Regions from separate parts of the Exiguobacterium sp. UBA6309 genome, predicted to be linked through region 1. Evidence: a T-box and tRNA genes for the amino acid it is inferred to sense, from the RefSeq annotation. Region 1 holds a T-box; the other holds one or more tRNA genes.

Region 1 (8,487 bases):
GTCTCTTCACCTGTCGTCGTGATCGATTTATCACTTCCGGGCAAGTATCCGAGATTGAAGACGCCGGCACGAACAGGGCGTCGTTCGTTCGAAAGACGTGCACCAACATGGATATGACTTTCGTGATAAAGATCGACACGTTCTAACATTCCGGCTTCGTCGAGACGTCGTGTCGATTCCTCGATGGCTTGAGCTTGGACGTCGAACGCCAGGACTCTACCTTCTGGACCGACGCATTCTGCTAAGAACTGCGTATCATGTCCATTTCCGGCAGTCATATCGACGACGCAGTCACCAGGTTCGATGACGGACTCCAGTAATTGTTTCGTATAAGGTAGTACACGGGCAAGTGACATGGCATAGACTCCTGTTCCTATGGGCTGTTTTTCTCTTTATACATGATCATCGTATGTATGATTCCTCCTGCATTATACCATCTTTTGAGTCATTGACGAAAAGTGAAGTGGCTTGACAGGCGGGGGAGGGATTGCGTAAAGTGGCAAGGTTGAGAATGAAATAGGAGGACCACAGGTATGCCAAAATTACCAAAAGCGGTCTGGATCCTTGTCCTTGCGATGGCCATCAATACGACGGGATCCTCTTTTTTATGGCCGTTCAATACATTATATATTCATGAATATTTAAGGGAGTCGATGACGAAAGCCGGAATGGCGTTATTCGTCAACTCAGCCTTAGCAATCGTTGGGAACTACTTAGGTGGAAAAGCGTTTGACCGACTCGGCGGAAAGAAGACGCTTGTCATCAGTGTCATCGGACTTGTCCTGTCTTCCGTCGGCTTGTTGCTATTTCATCAGACGTATATTGGATACGTCGCGATGCTTGGATTGATTGGATTCGTCGGTGGGATGGTTTTCCCGACGATCTACGCAATGACGGGCGTCATCTGGCCGGAAGGCGGACGCCGCGCCTTTAATGCGATCTATGTCGCGCAAAACGTCGGTGTAGCCCTCGGGACAGCTGTTAGTGGTCAAATTGCTGCTTTTTCGATTCAGTACATCTTCATCGCCAATCTCGTTCTCTATATCGTCTTTGCCATCATTTTGTTTGTCGGTTTGTCCTGGATTCAGGCGCCAGCGCGGATGCATGCGGCACATGACGAGATCGAAACGACACGCACACCACTTTCGCGCGGATCCGCACGGACGATGTTGCTCGTTTCGATCGGTTATGCCTTACTTTGGTTCGTTTATGTGCAATGGCAAGGGACCTTTGCTGTCCATACGAAATCGCTCGGTGTCACGATTTCCGAGTACTCGATTCTTTGGACAATCAATGGAGCGCTTATCGTGTTCGCACAACCTTTATTAACACCAATTCTTCGTTGGTTTGGAGATGATTTGAAACGCCAACTGATGACCGGGACAGGGATATTCCTTCTCTCTTATCTGATTGTTCCGTTTGCAGGCGGCTTCAAGATGTTCCTCGTGGCGATGATCATTCTGACAATCGGTGAGATGTTCATCTGGCCAGCGGTTCCTGCAATGGCGGCGCGACTTGCACCAATCGGAAAAGAAGGAGAATTCCAAGGATATGTTAATATCGCTGCTTCAGCAGGGCGGATGATCAGTCCGACAGTTGGAGGTTTGATCTACGATTTATCAGGTATGTCAGCAGTTTTCTTGACCTTAATTGGATTGATCCTGTTAGCAGGAGTTGTCTTCCTTCGTGCTATTCCTAAAACCACATCATGAGCTTTATCTTGTGAGACAGCGGACGATAGATCAGCTGTCTTTTGTTACATCATTCGTTCGAAAATTATAAAACAAACATTTAATAATATGGAATATTTCGGCAAAGAAACGGGTACTTTCTAATCAAGAACTTGAAAAGAAAGGTCATATGAACGTTGCTTCTTTTTGATTGGAGGTGCACGGATGGAAAGGTGTCAATTCATCACAGATGCCGCAACTTGGACGACACACGTACAGAAACAGCCTCTTGATATCTTCTATAGTCACCAATACGTCACTCTCAACGCTAGACCGTCTGAGCAAGCGGTATTATTTCTTTATGAAGGTCATGCAGGAACACTGTTTTATCCCTTTTTGAAGCGTCGTATTTTTGATACGCCTTATTCAGATCTCATTACACCGTACGGCTATGGTGGACCGGAAATCATCGGTCAACTGACTGCGTCTGAGATTCAGCAGGCTCGTTTATCCTTTGAGAGGTGGGCGGAGCAAGAATCGATCGTCTCGGAAATGATCCGCTTTAATCCGTTAACAGGTAATGAACGGTTTATGCAGGACTGGACAAAAGTTTCCTTCATCCGTCATACGACGAGTATTGATTTGCGTCCTTCACTTGAAGATATCATGCAGACATTTCATAAGAAGACGAGAAGCATGATTCGTAAATCGCTTGCTTCACCCTTAACCGTCAGAACAGGAACACAGGACGATCTACCTGTTTTTTTAGCGTTGTATCATAAAACGATGGACCGGAAGAATGCCTCGGCTCATTATTATTTTACCGCGACGTATTTTGAGCAATTGATGGAGACGACCCCACTTTGTGAGCCCTTATTACTGATGGCGGAAATCGACGGAAAAGCGGTTGGGGGATACTTCGTATTGCTTGGAAAAGAATACGCCCACGGTCATTTGATCGGCTGTAAGCGGGATGAAGCGAAGATGTTCCCGAATCAGCGACTTGAGTACGAAGCAATTCTTCAGGCAAAAGCACGGGGACTCGTCGAACAACATCTTGGGGGCGGGTATCAAGAACGGGATAGTCTTTTTGAGAGTAAATGCCGTTATACTGGATATCGACTATTTGAGTATCATCAAGGAAAATCCATCCTGCAACCATCACTATATGATTTGCTCTGTATACGATACGGATCAAATGCTGATTCAGATTATTTTCCGGCGTATCGACAAGCTGGTATTCAGGTGGCAACTAGTTAAATAGATAATGAGAGTATGAAAACGACTACATCGTGTAGTCGTTTTTTTTGATATGCTGAAGTCAGGATCGATCAATAAAGGGGGAGTTATCATGAAAAAACGCGGTCTGATTTTTGATATGGACGGGGTTATCTTAGATAGTGAGATTCGCTACTTTGAAGTGCATCAACAGATGTTCAAAAGGTTATCGATTCCGCTTGATCCGGTTCAGTATGCGACGTTCATGGGAAAAACAGGAGATGAAATGTGGGAAGAACTCGTCGCCCAGCATCAGCTGAAAGAAACAGCTAGTGCGTTGCTTGAGGAAGAACATCGCTTGTTTCAAATTCATGCAAAGCCGGAGGAGTGTGGATTAAAAAAAGGCGTCACACAAGTCATCGAACAAGCGTCGACTCTTGGTTACGATATCGGCATTGCTTCTTCGAGTTCACTTCAGAAAATCGAACGTGTCATCCTTCATTATGGGCTTCCGATCACGCACTACGTCAGTGGAGAAGAAGTCATCCGTTCGAAACCGGATCCCGCGATTTTTCGACTTGCGGCAGAGCGGATTGGACACGCACCCGAGAACTGTCTCGTCATTGAAGACGCTGCGAACGGGATGATTGGCGCGAAAGCAGCAGGTATGGAAGTGATTGCGCTTCTTGATGACCGGATGCCGACGCAACGCTTAGAGCAAGCGGATCATGTCGCACAATCACACGCAGAAATCGAGGAAATTTTACGGAAGCGTTGACGCTTGAGGAAGAAACAGATTACACTAGAAAAAGATAGTCAAATGCATGGAACTGAAGTAGTAGGGGAAAGGTGCCGTCAAGAGAGCTGGTGGAAGGTGCGAACCAGTCGGTAACAACCGTGAACTCGTCAGGGAGCACGATTCGTGAAGTCGTAGTAGCGAATCCGGTCTTTCACACCGTTATCCGTGAATCAAGCGGTCTGTCATAGACAGACAACGTGGGTGGTACCGCGGAAGCCAAACCGGTCTTTCGTCCCTTTTCTTAGGGGCGGAAGACCGGTTTTTTTAGATTAGAGGAGGAAAAGACATGCCGTACAATCATCGCGAAATTGAACCAAAATGGCAGGCGCGTTGGGATCAAGACAACGCCTTCGTCACGACAGAAGATCCAGAAAAAGAAGGGTTCTATGCCCTTGATATGTTCCCGTATCCGTCAGGTGCTGGACTCCACGTTGGTCATCCGGAAGGTTACACAGCAACGGATATCCTCGCACGGATGAAGCGGATGCAAGGATACAATGTCCTTCACCCAATGGGATGGGATGCGTTCGGATTACCAGCAGAACAATACGCGCTCGATACAGGAAACGATCCACGCGAATTCACAGCGAAAAACATCGAGACGTTCAAGCGTCAGCTTAAAGAACTTGGATTCTCGTATGACTGGGATCGTGAAATCAACACAACGGATCCAAAATACTATAAATGGACGCAGTGGATCTTTACGAAGTTGTATGAAAAAGGACTTGCCTTCGTAGACGAAGTCGCAGTCAACTGGTGCCCGGCACTTGGAACCGTCCTTGCGAATGAAGAGGTCATCGACGGATTATCCGAACGCGGAAATCATCCGGTTGTGCGTGTTCCGATGCGTCAATGGGTCTTGAAAATCACGGAATATGCGGATCGCCTTCTTGAAGATCTGGATGATCTCGATTGGCCGGATTCTGTCAAAGAGATGCAACGCAACTGGATCGGGAAATCTGAGGGTGCTGAGATTGATTTCACGATTGATGGACATAAAAAACAAGTCACGGTCTTTACGACACGTCCGGACACGATCTTCGGTGCGACGTATCTAGTACTTGCACCGGAGCATCCATTCGTAGCTGACATCACGACAGCGGATCACAAGGAAGCCGTCGATGCGTACATTTCGCAAGTCCAAACGAAGTCAGATCTCGAGCGAACGGATTTAGCGAAGGAAAAAACAGGTGTCTTCACGGGTGCTTTTGCGGTCAATCCGATCTCAGGCGATCGTCTTCCAATCTGGATCGCTGATTATGTCCTTGCTTCTTACGGAACAGGTGCGATCATGGCTGTCCCAGGACACGATGAGCGCGACCACGAATTCGCGAAGCAGTTCGACTTACCGATCGTTGAAGTCGTCGCGGGTGGAAATGTCGACGAAGCAGCCTACACGGGAGAGGGCGAACACGTCAACTCGCATATGCTTGATGGACTTGGGAAACAAGAAGCAATCGAGACGATGATCGCTGAACTCGAAACGAATCAAGTCGGTCGTAAAAAAATCACGTATCGACTCCGAGACTGGTTGTTCAGTCGTCAACGGTATTGGGGCGAGCCGATTCCAGTCGTTCATATGGAAGATGGTTCGATGAAAACACTCAATCAAGAGGAATTACCACTTGAGCTTCCAATCATTCCAGAAATCAAACCGTCTGGTACAGGCGAATCACCACTTGCGCTTGCTGAAGACTGGTTGGATTACACGGATCCTGAAACAGGAATGAAAGGCCGTCGCGAGACGAATACGATGCCACAATGGGGAGGAAGCTGCTGGTATTACCTTCGTTTCATCGATCCACACAATGAAGAAGCGATTGCGGATCCGGAAAAATTAAAATACTGGCTTCCAGTCGATATTTACATCGGTGGAGCAGAACATGCTGTTCTCCACTTGTTGTATGCGCGCTTCTGGCATAAAGTCTTGTATGATGCAGGCGTCGTACCAACAAAAGAACCATTCCAGAAGTTATACAACCAAGGAATGATCCTTGGAGAGAACAACGAGAAAATGTCAAAATCTCGCGGTAACGTCATCAACCCAGATGAAATCGTCAAGTCGCATGGTGCTGATACGTTACGTTTATACGAAATGTTCATGGGACCACTCGATGCATCGGTTGCCTGGTCTGAGAACGGTCTTGACGGGGCGCGTCGTTTCCTCGACCGTGTCTGGCGCTTGTTCGAACGGACAGCAGACATTCAAGACGTCACGGAAGTCGATGCTGACTTCGAACGGATATACCACCAGACCGTCAAGAAGGTCACGGAAGACTTCGCGAACATTCAGTTCAACACCGGGATTTCGCAACTCATGGTCTTCGTCAACGAAGCGAATAAACAGCCGGTTCTCCCGCGTCACTTCCTTCGTGGATTCATTCAATTGTTAACACCAGTCGCGCCGCACCTTGGTGAGGAACTCTGGGAACAACTTGGCTTTGAAGAGACATTGACGTATGCGGCATGGCCAACATTCGATGAATCAAAACTTGTCAGCGATACGATGGAATTCGTCATTCAAGTGAACGGTAAAGTTCGCTCGAAAATCGAAATCAACATCGATGCGACAAAAGAAGAAATCGAAGCACTTGCCTTTGCTGATGAAAAGACACAAGAATGGATTGGCGACAAGACGGTTCGGAAAGTCATCGTCGTACCGAAAAAATTGATCAATATCGTGGCGAACTAAGCCATAACCCCTTTCATTCACTTGATGCGAATGGAGGGGGTTTCTTCATTTCCGTCGCAAGTCCGCTTTTTTTTTGAACGTCCTTCTGCTACACTGAATCAGAAACCGAGAAAGAAAGGCGAGTACCATCAATGAAACGATCTTATATAGTCTATACAACGATTTTTGCTGTCGTTTCGGGGTTGATCCTTTGTATACTGCTCGTCTTCTCAAAGCCAGAGACGTTGTCACGTATTCAGGAAACGTTCGCGAAAATCGAGACGCAATCGAAGCATCAGGCAGCTGTCAAACAGGTGCCACCGAAAACGCCTTCAGCCATTCCGAATCCAGAAGAACCGTTGATTAAAAATGTTCAACAGATGTTATATGATGATTCCATCGGTTCGTACCTCGTCGTAACAGAGGACTATCGTTTCTTTGAAATCAGTGGAACTGGAGAACGCATCAATGCGACGTTTCAGTTGGAAGAAGGGAATCTCTTATTGTCTGGTCTTGACGGGATGACACTCGTTGACGGAGAGACAGTCGCTTTATTGACGTCGAATCAAATTCTAGTCACGATTAAACGAAAAGATGGCGTCTGGAGTGAAGAAAAACGCGAAAAAGTACAAGGGACGACGATTCGAGACAGTTTCCATGGTCTTGGATATGATGCGAAGAAAAAAGAATTCTATACAATCAATCAAATTCGCTCGATTGGTCGTGTTGAATTGACTTACTTTGCAATGAAAGAGGACAAAATCAAGATTGATCCAGATGCTTCGGAAAAGAAGAAGCGTGCCTTAAAGAAAAAGCAAAAACCACCGTACTTGTCGATCATCAAACGAGAGAAAATCGAAGCGGCGAGCGGAATGCGAAGTGATGCGAAAAAAGCATTTGAATCCAGATTCCGTCCGATTGGTCTTGCAGAACGGCAAGGTCGGATCTACACGTTAGACTCAGAAGCACTTTATCTTTATTCGATTGATCAGAAAGAGAAAACGATTACGGGGGAGACAGCGAGTCCGAAAGTGTATGGATCAAAAGGAATCTTTGTACAAGATAATGAATTGTTCGCCTTAGTCGTCACGGATAAATTCTCAAGTCGATCGTTCACACCGATTGACTGATGTAGAAAAAAGACCCGATTTCTCTGATTATACAGAGACGAATCGGGTCTTTTTTGTATTAAGAGACAGTGTCACGTGCCATCTCTGCAGCGTGACTACCGGCACAATGACCCGTCACGAACGCAGCTGTGATATTGTATCCACCTGTATAGCCATGGATATCAAGAATTTCGCCAGCGAAGAATAATCGCTCCGCCTTTTTCGACATCATCGTTTTGGGATCAATCTCTTTAATCGAGACACCGCCACCAGTGACGAAGGCCTTATCGAAATCGAGCGTTCCTGTTGCTTTGAGTGGGAATCGTTTCAATTGTTGCAGGAAGTCCGTCCAGTCCTGTTTCTTTACTTGTGTACACACTTCATCGCCAAAGCCGATTCGAGCGAACAGGAGTTCAAGCAATCGTTCTGGTACAAAACCACGAAGGGCATTCCGAACCGATTTCTTCGGATTTGCCGCAAGTGCTGCCTGGAAGCGTTCTGTTAATGCACCGAGTGACTCATCCGGGAAGAGGTCGATCGATAGATGAACGATCGTCTCTTTCGATCGTTTGCGCTCTTTGATCGTATATTGGCTACACCGTAAAGCGATCGGACCACTTAAACCGAAGTGTGTGAACAGTAGATCACCCGTATGTGTCTTGATTGCTTTGTCCTTTTTACCGTGAACCGTTAAGGCAACGTCACGCAACGACAGTCCTTGTAATGTTTTTTCATGAATGAACGTATCACCTAACAAAATCGGGACTTCCGTTGGGAAAAGTTCCGTGATCGTATGACCCGCTTTTTCAGCCCACGGATAGCCGTCACCCGTCGAACCCGTGTGCGGAACAGATTGTCCGCCGACCGCTACGATACAACTTTTTGCTTCAAGACGCATGCCGTTTTCTAAGATGACAGCTGCAAAAGAACCATCTGGATGAAAGTCGAGCGTAGCGACTTGCGCGTCTGTTTGAATCTCGGCGCCATGTGCACGGATTTGATCAATCAATACACGAACGA
Region 2 (8,487 bases), on a different contig from region 1:
ACTGTAACAATTCTTCGTTGTACGCCGTCAATGTTTCAATCGAGACCCCTGTCTCAATCGTCGGAACGCCTTTAAAGACGACGTCCGGCATGACCCCACCATACTCTTTCTCCGCGTTCGGTACTTTTTCACGAGCCGCCTTCATGTGATCATTGATCGACGTTTCAATCGATTGAATTTCGTCAGCTGTCGCATCCCCGTTCGCGACAAGCGTTTTCCCGTACAAGACACGAATTGGATCATGTTTATGAATCAAATCGTATAAGACCGGGTTCGTATTCATCGGTTCATCCATTTCGTTATGACCAAAACGACGATATCCGATTAAATCAATCATGACATCCTTCTTAAACGTTGCCCGGTACTCGCTCGCGAGCAAAGCGACTGCGAGACAGCTTTCCGGCTCATCCGCGTTGACGTGGAAGACTGGGATCTCGTATCCTTTGGCAAGATCACTCGAGTAACGCGTCGAACGGGAGTCCGTCGGCTCCGTCGTGAAGCCGATCGTGTTGTTCGCGATGATATGAATCGTTCCGCCGGTGTTATATCCTTTGAGATTCGCTAAATTCAAAGTTTCAGCCACAATTCCTTGACCTGGGAACGCTGCATCCCCATGAATGAGGATCGCAGCTGCTGCTGCTTGCTCTTGACGTGGTGCCCCTTTTTGTGAGCGATCATCTTGTGCCGCACGTGTGAAGCCTTCGACGACTGGGTCGACGAACTCAAGGTGCGACGGATTGTTCGCAAGCGTCATCCGCACGTTACGTGTCTCTTGCTCGAGTTTTCGGTTTAAACCGAGGTGATACTTCACGTCGCCCGTCCAACCGTACGTGATCCCGATCGATCCTTCAGATGGTACGAGGTCGTGGTTCGGAGCATGCTGGAACTCAGCAAAGATCATTTCATATGGCTTCCCAAGTACGTGCGCCAAAACGTTCAACCGTCCACGGTGTGCCATTCCGATATTGATCGTCTCCGACCCATTCGAGATGAGGTGTCCGACGATCGTGTCGAGCAATGGCACCATCGCGTCAAGTCCTTCAATCGAGAAGCGTTTTTGACCGACATATGTTTTGTGCAAGTATTTTTCGAAAAGGTCCGTTTCAGCTAAGCGTTTGAACAATTGTTTCTTTTGTTCAGCGTCTAGCGTCGCCGTCAAAGCACCTTGCTCGATTTTCTGTCGGAGCCATTTCTTTTCATCGAGATCGTCGACATGCTGGAACTCAACTGCGGCTGCTCCCGTGTACTGCGCTTTTAAATGTTCGATGCCTTCAAACGCGTCCTGTACACCAGTTGGTGGTTCAGGACAGACGAGTGAGACTGGCATTTTTCGAAGATCTGCCTCTGTCAATCCGTACTGACTCAATTCGAATAATCCTGTTTCTCGCGGATGGTCCTTCAGCGGATAGATATCCGCCGCAAGATGTCCTTTTGCACGAATTTGTTCCGCTAAACGATTCGCCGCAAGATATTTTTCGAAATCTCCTGTCTCGACTTGCATCGGTACGACTGCTTCCGTCACGGGTGCACCATGCTCTTCGAAATAAGCACGTGTCTCCTCATCAACGGATGTCTTGTCTTCTAAAAAACGCTCGTACAATTCAATGATGTAGCCAAGGTTTGGTCCATAGAATGCTTGTTGATCTTGCTCGTGGCCTGCCATGTACGGTTCCCCCCGTTTCTATATTTCTCCCCACACATCTAGTGGATACTCGATGTGTTTCCAGCCCCCTACCTGTTAGCGCTTTCAAAAGGAATTGCATGAATAAAACGCTGAACGTCATGAGAAGGAATGATCGTGTCATTCTTCCATGAAAGTGCCTTCGTTACTATATTACTACTCTTTTCCTATGTGTGCATTTCGAATTCCCAAATTCTCACGCTTAAATGTATAAGTTTTTCTTATGAGCGCTTAGACAGTTATTTATGATTCGTCAAAAACCGGCGTATCCGCATTTAGATACGCCGGTTCCATCATAAGACCTTACTAAGGAACGATTGCGTCCGTTCGTGTTGTGGAGAATCAAACAATACTTGTGGCACGTTCTCTTCGACGATATAGCCACCATCCATGAATAAGACGCGATCTCCGACCTCTCGAGCGAATCCCATCTCATGGGTCACGACGACCATCGTCATCCCTTCAAGGGCAAGTTGTTTCATGACGGCAAGCACGTCACCGACCATTTCCGGGTCAAGCGCTGACGTTGGCTCGTCAAACAACATGATTTTCGGATTCATCGCGAGCGCGCGGGCAATCGCGACCCGCTGTTTTTGCCCCCCAGATAATTCACCTGGATAATTATCCGCTTTTTCCCGTAATCCGACTTTATCGAGTAGTTCAAGTGCCCGCTGTTTCGCCTGTTCTTTATCCGATTTACGCACTTTGATCGGTGCAAGCGTGACGTTTTCTAGCACGGTCTTATGCGGGAAGAGATTAAAATGTTGAAAGACCATCCCGACTTCTTCCCGGACCTTGTTGATATCGACCTTTGGACTCGTAATATCGAAATCATCGACGATGACCGTGCCACCTGTAATCTCTTCCAATCGATTCAAACAGCGTAAAAACGTACTTTTCCCAGATCCCGACGGACCGATGACACAAACGACTTCTTTTTCGGCAATCGAGACGTTGATGTCTTTTAAGACTTCATTCGAACCGAATGATTTCTTTAGATTCTTCACTTCAATGATACTCATCGTAATGTAAACCTCCGTTCCAAGAACTTCGCCACGAATGACAAGAGATAAATGATGACGAAGTACATCAATCCGACGACAGACCAAACGATGAATGGCTCAAACGTCGTCGATTGCTGAACTTGACCTTGTTGCGTCAAATCAGCGATGCCGATGATCGATAACAACGATGTATCTTTTAAGCTGATGATTGATTGATTCGTAATCGTTGGTAACATCCGTCGGAATGCTTGCGGTAAAATGATTTGAACCATCGTTTGACGTCCTGTCATCCCGAGTGAACGTGCGGCTTCTGTTTGTCCCTTATCAATCGACTGGATACCTGCTCGAATAATTTCCGCGAAATAAGCACCAGCATTGATCGCGACCGTCAGTATCCCTGCATACATCCGGTCCATCGATAACCACTCAAGCGAGTTGAGTCCAAAGTAGATGAAGAAAAGCTGAACGATGAACGGTGTACCACGAATGACATCGATATAGATGATCGCGATCGCGTTCAAAATCTTTAACGGTGACAACCGCATCAATGCGACGACTAAGCCAATCAGAAAGCCGACGATGACCGCAATGATGAAAATATACAATGTGACTTGAAGCCCTTCCAAGAAAAATGGAAATGCGGTTTTGACCACTTCCATTGGCTATCCCACTCCCTTATCGCCTTGCGACTTATTTCAGATACGTGTCAACGATTTTATCGTATTCACCGTTTTCTTTCAGATTCGCAAGTCCTTTGTTGATTTTCTTTAGCAGATCCTTATTCTCACCTTTTAAGACAGCGATCCCGTAGTTATCACCGTTGAGACGATCACCGACAAGTTTCAATCCAAGGTTTTGTTGTTTGTTTGCATATGAGATGACCGGATAATCTTCAATCAAGGCAGCTGCGTTACCGTTCTTTACTTCTTGGAACATCGCTGGACTGTCATTGAATTGTGTAACAGTGAAGCCAAGTTTATCCGCGTTATCCGTTGCATATTTTGCACCCGTCGTTCCCTTTTTGACGGCTACTTTTTTCCCTTTAAGATCGTTAACGGATTTAATACCATTCTCATCTTTTTTGACGACTAAAATAAGACCAGCTTTGAAATATGGGTCTGAGAATGTAACGACTTTTTTCCGTTCTGGTGTAATACTCATACCGGCAATGGCAACGTCCAATTGATTTGCTTGAAGTGCTGGAATGATACCGCTGAAATCCATTGCTTCAAATTTAATCTTGAAGTTTTGATCCTTAGCGATTGCTTTCATAAGATCAATGTCGATTCCTTTGTACGTGTCCCCGTCTTTGTACTCAAATGGTGGATACGTGACGTCGATACCAACTTTATACGTCTTTCCTTCTGAAGACCCTTCATCCTTCGAACCGATACTACATGCACCAAGTACGAGAATACAGCTCATCAAGAGCGCTAGCAAAATACTTCCTTTTTTCATGTTTGTTTCCCCTCTCCTATGTGTTAAAGATTGTCGACTCCACTTAGTACTTTCCCTGAAGAGTACCCTCTTTAAAACGTATTTTACCAGAAAAGTTCTAAAAAGATAAACATTTCTGAATTTTTATTCGATGCAATCGTTTTCTATTCATTATCAAAAAAGGAGGCAACCCCTTGATGGGATTGCCTCCTTCAATCATTTATGCCGCCGAGAGGACTTGAACCTCCACGGTGTTGCCACCACTAGATTCTGAGTCTAGCGCGTCTACCAGTTCCGCCACGACGACGTTGATTTATGATATTAATATAGCGGGTAACGAACTGAGTTGTCAATCATTTCGCAAGATGTTCCGGACGAACTTCTCAACGACGTCATCATACAAAGCCGGATCCTCGAAATATGCCATCGCGTGTGCGGCATTCGGAATAACGACCAGTTCCTTTTCCGTTGGACAGGCTTCGTACAGCTCATACACCATATCTGTCGGTACGAACGTATCCGCACCACCATGAATGAAGAGAATCGGAACCTGTGACTTTTTGACCTGTTTCAGCGCTGATGCTTCACGGAACGTATAACCTGCCTTTAGCTTCGTTAATACGCTCGTCATCCCTAAAAACGGGAAGTGTGGTAGTCGATACATCCGCTTCATCTGATACGCAAGAACAGCATTGACGGACGTATAGGCACAATCAGAAATGATTCCTTTGATTTGTGGTGGAAGTTGTTCGCCACTCGTCATCAATACGGTCGCCCCTCCCATCGACACACCATGTAAGAACAGTTTCGCATCCTGTCCAATCCGTTCAATCAGATAGTTCGACCAACTGAGACAATCTTCCCGATCATGCCATCCGAATCCGATATAATGACCGTCACTCATTCCGTGTCCTCGATTATCGGGCATCATGACATGGAAACCGGCCTGATGGTACAGATAGGCGAATCCGGCTAAATCCGTTCCGACGCCTCCGTATCCATGCACGAGAATGACAATCCGATCTGACGGAACAGGAGACGGGAGGAAATGTCCGCGCAACGTTAAGCCGTCTTTCGCTTCAATCTCGATCCGCTCGAGCGGCTGCTCCTTGATCCATGTTTGTCCAGGTTGCATCAACCGGACCATCTCATCACTCAAATCCCGATTATTCGATAAGAACGGCTTCGGATTCGTGGCGATTGCCATCTCATAAAAATAATAACTCGCTGCTACTAATCCGGATCCGATGACTCCGATTCCAATTTTTGTTCTGCGACGCATCTGCCCCACTCCTTCTTTCCGTTATAGCTCGATCTTCAGTTGAGCAGCATGGTCATCCTCTTCATCCTGCAAGACTTGTTGACGTAATCGTTGTTCCTGTTGCTGACGCCGGTAGGCAAACTCTTGGACAAGCTCTGTACCCGTGAATCCATCTTCTACGAGTTCGCTCAATAAATCCGTTTCTATCTCGACGACTTCCCCCGGACGACGCATGACGAGAACATCTCCGACTTGTGCAATCAGCAATTCATCTTCTAGACGAAGTGCATCGTAAAACGGTTCCGGTAACGTCATTCGACGTGTCTCCGGGTTAATATGGACGCGTTTATAAACGCCTAATGCTTGAAACTTACGACGTGCCATTGCGTGCTCTCCTTTTTAGTTGAACGTAATATCGATTCGTGAATCTTTTCCTTGAATACGAACCACACCTGTCGCTCCATTGATTAACGTCAACTGCGGTGGCTGATGACCGATGTCAAGATCATATAAGACTGGTAAGCCTGTTTCATCCGCTAGATAGTGATACACGTCTAGCCATGTCAGATCTTCAGTAATCCTTGCAGATGTACGCCCGAATAAAAAGCCAGCCGCATGGTCGAACCATCTAGCATACGCCATTTGTCGAAGCGTCCGATGCACCTCTGCAGAACTCGCTTCAGATACCTCAAAGTACCAGAGAATCGGTTCTCCGTTGATCTCTTCACGCTGAAAACGACGCACATCTCCGTACGGTGTCCCTATCAGATGGCGAATCGTCTCCAGACAGCCACCAAGTAACCGTCCGGTCACTTCTGTTCGCTCATCAAGTGCTTTCCATTCCGTCGCTTCCGTTAACTGAAATAATGAACCTGCTGGACGTTCTTCATCAGTCCACTCGGATTGATAACGATCGGAAGCCCACTGTGTGACGGTTCCTCCAGTTGGCGTCGCGAGCACCCGTCGCCAGGCACTTGTCGTCTCATCCCACTCTTCACTTCGAAGCTCAACGAAATTCGGACCATGCGCTGTCGCAATTCCTGTCTGAAGCGTCAGACTGAGCAATAACGTACTGATATCGGAATAGCCAAGCAACCATTTTGTTTGGTAAGTAGCTGGCGTCAACTCGGGTAAAAGATCAATGGCGCGTTCCCCACCAAATGGCGGGATGACGGCATCAATCGTCTCATCCGTCATCATGTGATTCAATTCCTCAGCCCGTTGTTTGACCGGTGCACTTTCAGCAAGTTGATGCGACCAAATCGTTTCGCCCAAACGGACGTTTATTTGCCGTGCTTGTACCTGTTCAACTGCTCGTTCGACCCATTCCTGTTGCTGTTCACGTAATCCGGAGGAGGGCGCCGTCACTCCGATCGTTTGACCTGTCCAACCTAAAAATGGATATTTCATGGTGACCCCCTATAATGTCTTAGTGTGAAAAAATCTTCTCGTCAAAATATGAGTTCATTATACCGTTCTTATGCCGCATTACCAACTTTTATCCTGTTAGAACGCTGTAATACGAACAAAAACACGATTCTGTACAAGCGACCTGAATGAACAAGTCGCCTAGACAAAATCGCGTTTGTATCCTTCATTAACTTGATGCTGATAGTTCAGCGTTTTCCTCTTGCGTGAACGCACGGGAGCGTGTCAAAAAACGTTTCCCTTCGACACCCTCAAGAGAGAACATTCCGCCTCGACCATCCACGACATCAATGATGAGTTGGGTATGTTTCCAGTACTCATATTGATCTTCATGAATATAAAACGGACAACCACCGATCTCTCCTAGTTTTTTATCCTGATCTCCCAGGAATAAATCGCCTTGCGCAAAACACATCGGGGAACTGCCATCGCAACAACCACCAGATTGATGAAACATCAACGGACCGTGTTTTTCTCTCAACTGGTCGATCAACTCAAGACAAGCTGCTGTCGCCTGAACACGTTCCACCATTTGCATCCACGTCCTTTCCGACTTAGAAGAAACCGAGTTTATTCGGGTTGTAGCTAACGAGTAGGTTTTTCGTTCGTTGGTAATGGTTGAGCATCATCTTATGGTTCTCGCGTCCGATACCTGACATTTTGTAACCACCAAACGCCGCGTGAGCTGGATATTGGTGATAACAGTTCGTCCAGACGCGCCCTGCTTCGATCGCACGACCAAACCGATAAGCACGGTTCATGTCACGTGTCCAGACGCCGGCACCAAGACCATATAACGTATCATTCGCAATTTCGAGTGCTTCTTCTTCCGTCTTGAATGTCGTGACCGATAGAACCGGTCCGAAAATTTCTTCTTGGAAGATGCGCATCTTATTGTGACCTTTGAAGATCGTTGGTTGGATGTAATATCCTTCTGCGAGATCTCCTTCGAGCATGTTGCGCTCTCCACCGATTAGACACTCTGCGCCTTCCGACTTACCGATTTCAAGATACGAAAGAATTTTCTCCATCTGTTCGTTCGAAGCTTGAGCACCCATCATGACGTCGACATCAAGAGGATTTCCGATTTTGATGGCTTTGACGCGCTCTAGAACACGTTCCATGAACGGTTCGTAAATCGATTCTTGAATCAAGGCACGCGACGGACACGTACAGACTTCCCCTTGGTTCAACGCGAACATCAATAATCCTTCGATTGCTTTATCGAAGAATGCATCGTCTGCCTGCATGATATCTTCAAAGAAGATGTTCGGTGATTTCCCACCGAGTTCGAGTGTGACCGGAATCAAGTTCTGCGAAGCGTACTGCATGATCAAACGTCCTGTCGTCGTCTCACCCGTAAAGGCGATTTTGGCGATTCGTTTGCTTGAAGCGAGCGGTTTCCCTGCCTCAAGACCAAATCCATTGACGATGTTGAGCACACCTGGTGGAAGTAAATCTTCGATGATCTCAACGAGTACCATGATGCTCGCTGGTGTTTGTTCTGCTGGTTTTAAGACAACACAGTTTCCTGCTGCGAGAGCTGGTGCTAATTTCCAGACAGCCATCAGGAGCGGGAAGTTCCACGGAATGATTTGACCGACGACGCCAAGTGGCTCATGGAAGTGATACGCAACCGTATCTTGATCGAGTTCGCCAACCGAACCTTCTTGGGC

What was found. The T-box of region 1 lies ahead of leuS (leucine--tRNA ligase). A T-box ahead of a tRNA ligase gene usually reads a tRNA of that ligase, here a tRNA-Leu.
Region 2: it encodes a tRNA-Leu, which carries the amino acid that the T-box ahead of leuS (leucine--tRNA ligase) is inferred to sense. The anticodon was not compared.

What each region holds. Positions count from the first base shown of each region.
Region 1 is NZ_DJTL01000025.1:242,500-250,986, reverse strand. It holds gene B3M90_RS07730 (class I SAM-dependent methyltransferase) at 1-377, opposite strand, end outside; gene B3M90_RS07725 (MDR family MFS transporter) at 534-1,712, shown strand; gene B3M90_RS07720 (peptidoglycan bridge formation glycyltransferase FemA/FemB family protein) at 1,896-2,930, shown strand; gene B3M90_RS07715 (HAD family hydrolase) at 3,022-3,666, shown strand; T-box leader at 3,705-3,927, shown strand; gene leuS (leucine--tRNA ligase) at 3,974-6,379, shown strand; gene B3M90_RS07705 (hypothetical protein) at 6,511-7,488, shown strand; gene B3M90_RS07700 (NAD(P)/FAD-dependent oxidoreductase) at 7,547-8,487, opposite strand, start outside.
Region 2 is NZ_DJTL01000036.1:146,027-154,513, reverse strand. It holds partial or broken gene B3M90_RS12820 (2-oxoglutarate dehydrogenase E1 component) at 1-1,663, opposite strand, end outside; gene B3M90_RS12815 (amino acid ABC transporter ATP-binding protein) at 1,975-2,703, opposite strand; gene B3M90_RS12810 (amino acid ABC transporter permease) at 2,700-3,344, opposite strand; gene B3M90_RS12805 (transporter substrate-binding domain-containing protein) at 3,376-4,143, opposite strand; tRNA gene B3M90_RS12800 (tRNA-Leu) at 4,346-4,429, opposite strand; gene B3M90_RS12795 (alpha/beta hydrolase) at 4,472-5,404, opposite strand; gene B3M90_RS12790 (hypothetical protein) at 5,426-5,767, opposite strand; gene B3M90_RS12785 (S66 family peptidase) at 5,783-6,793, opposite strand; gene B3M90_RS12780 (DUF779 domain-containing protein) at 6,981-7,343, opposite strand; gene adh (aldehyde dehydrogenase) at 7,366-8,487, opposite strand, start outside.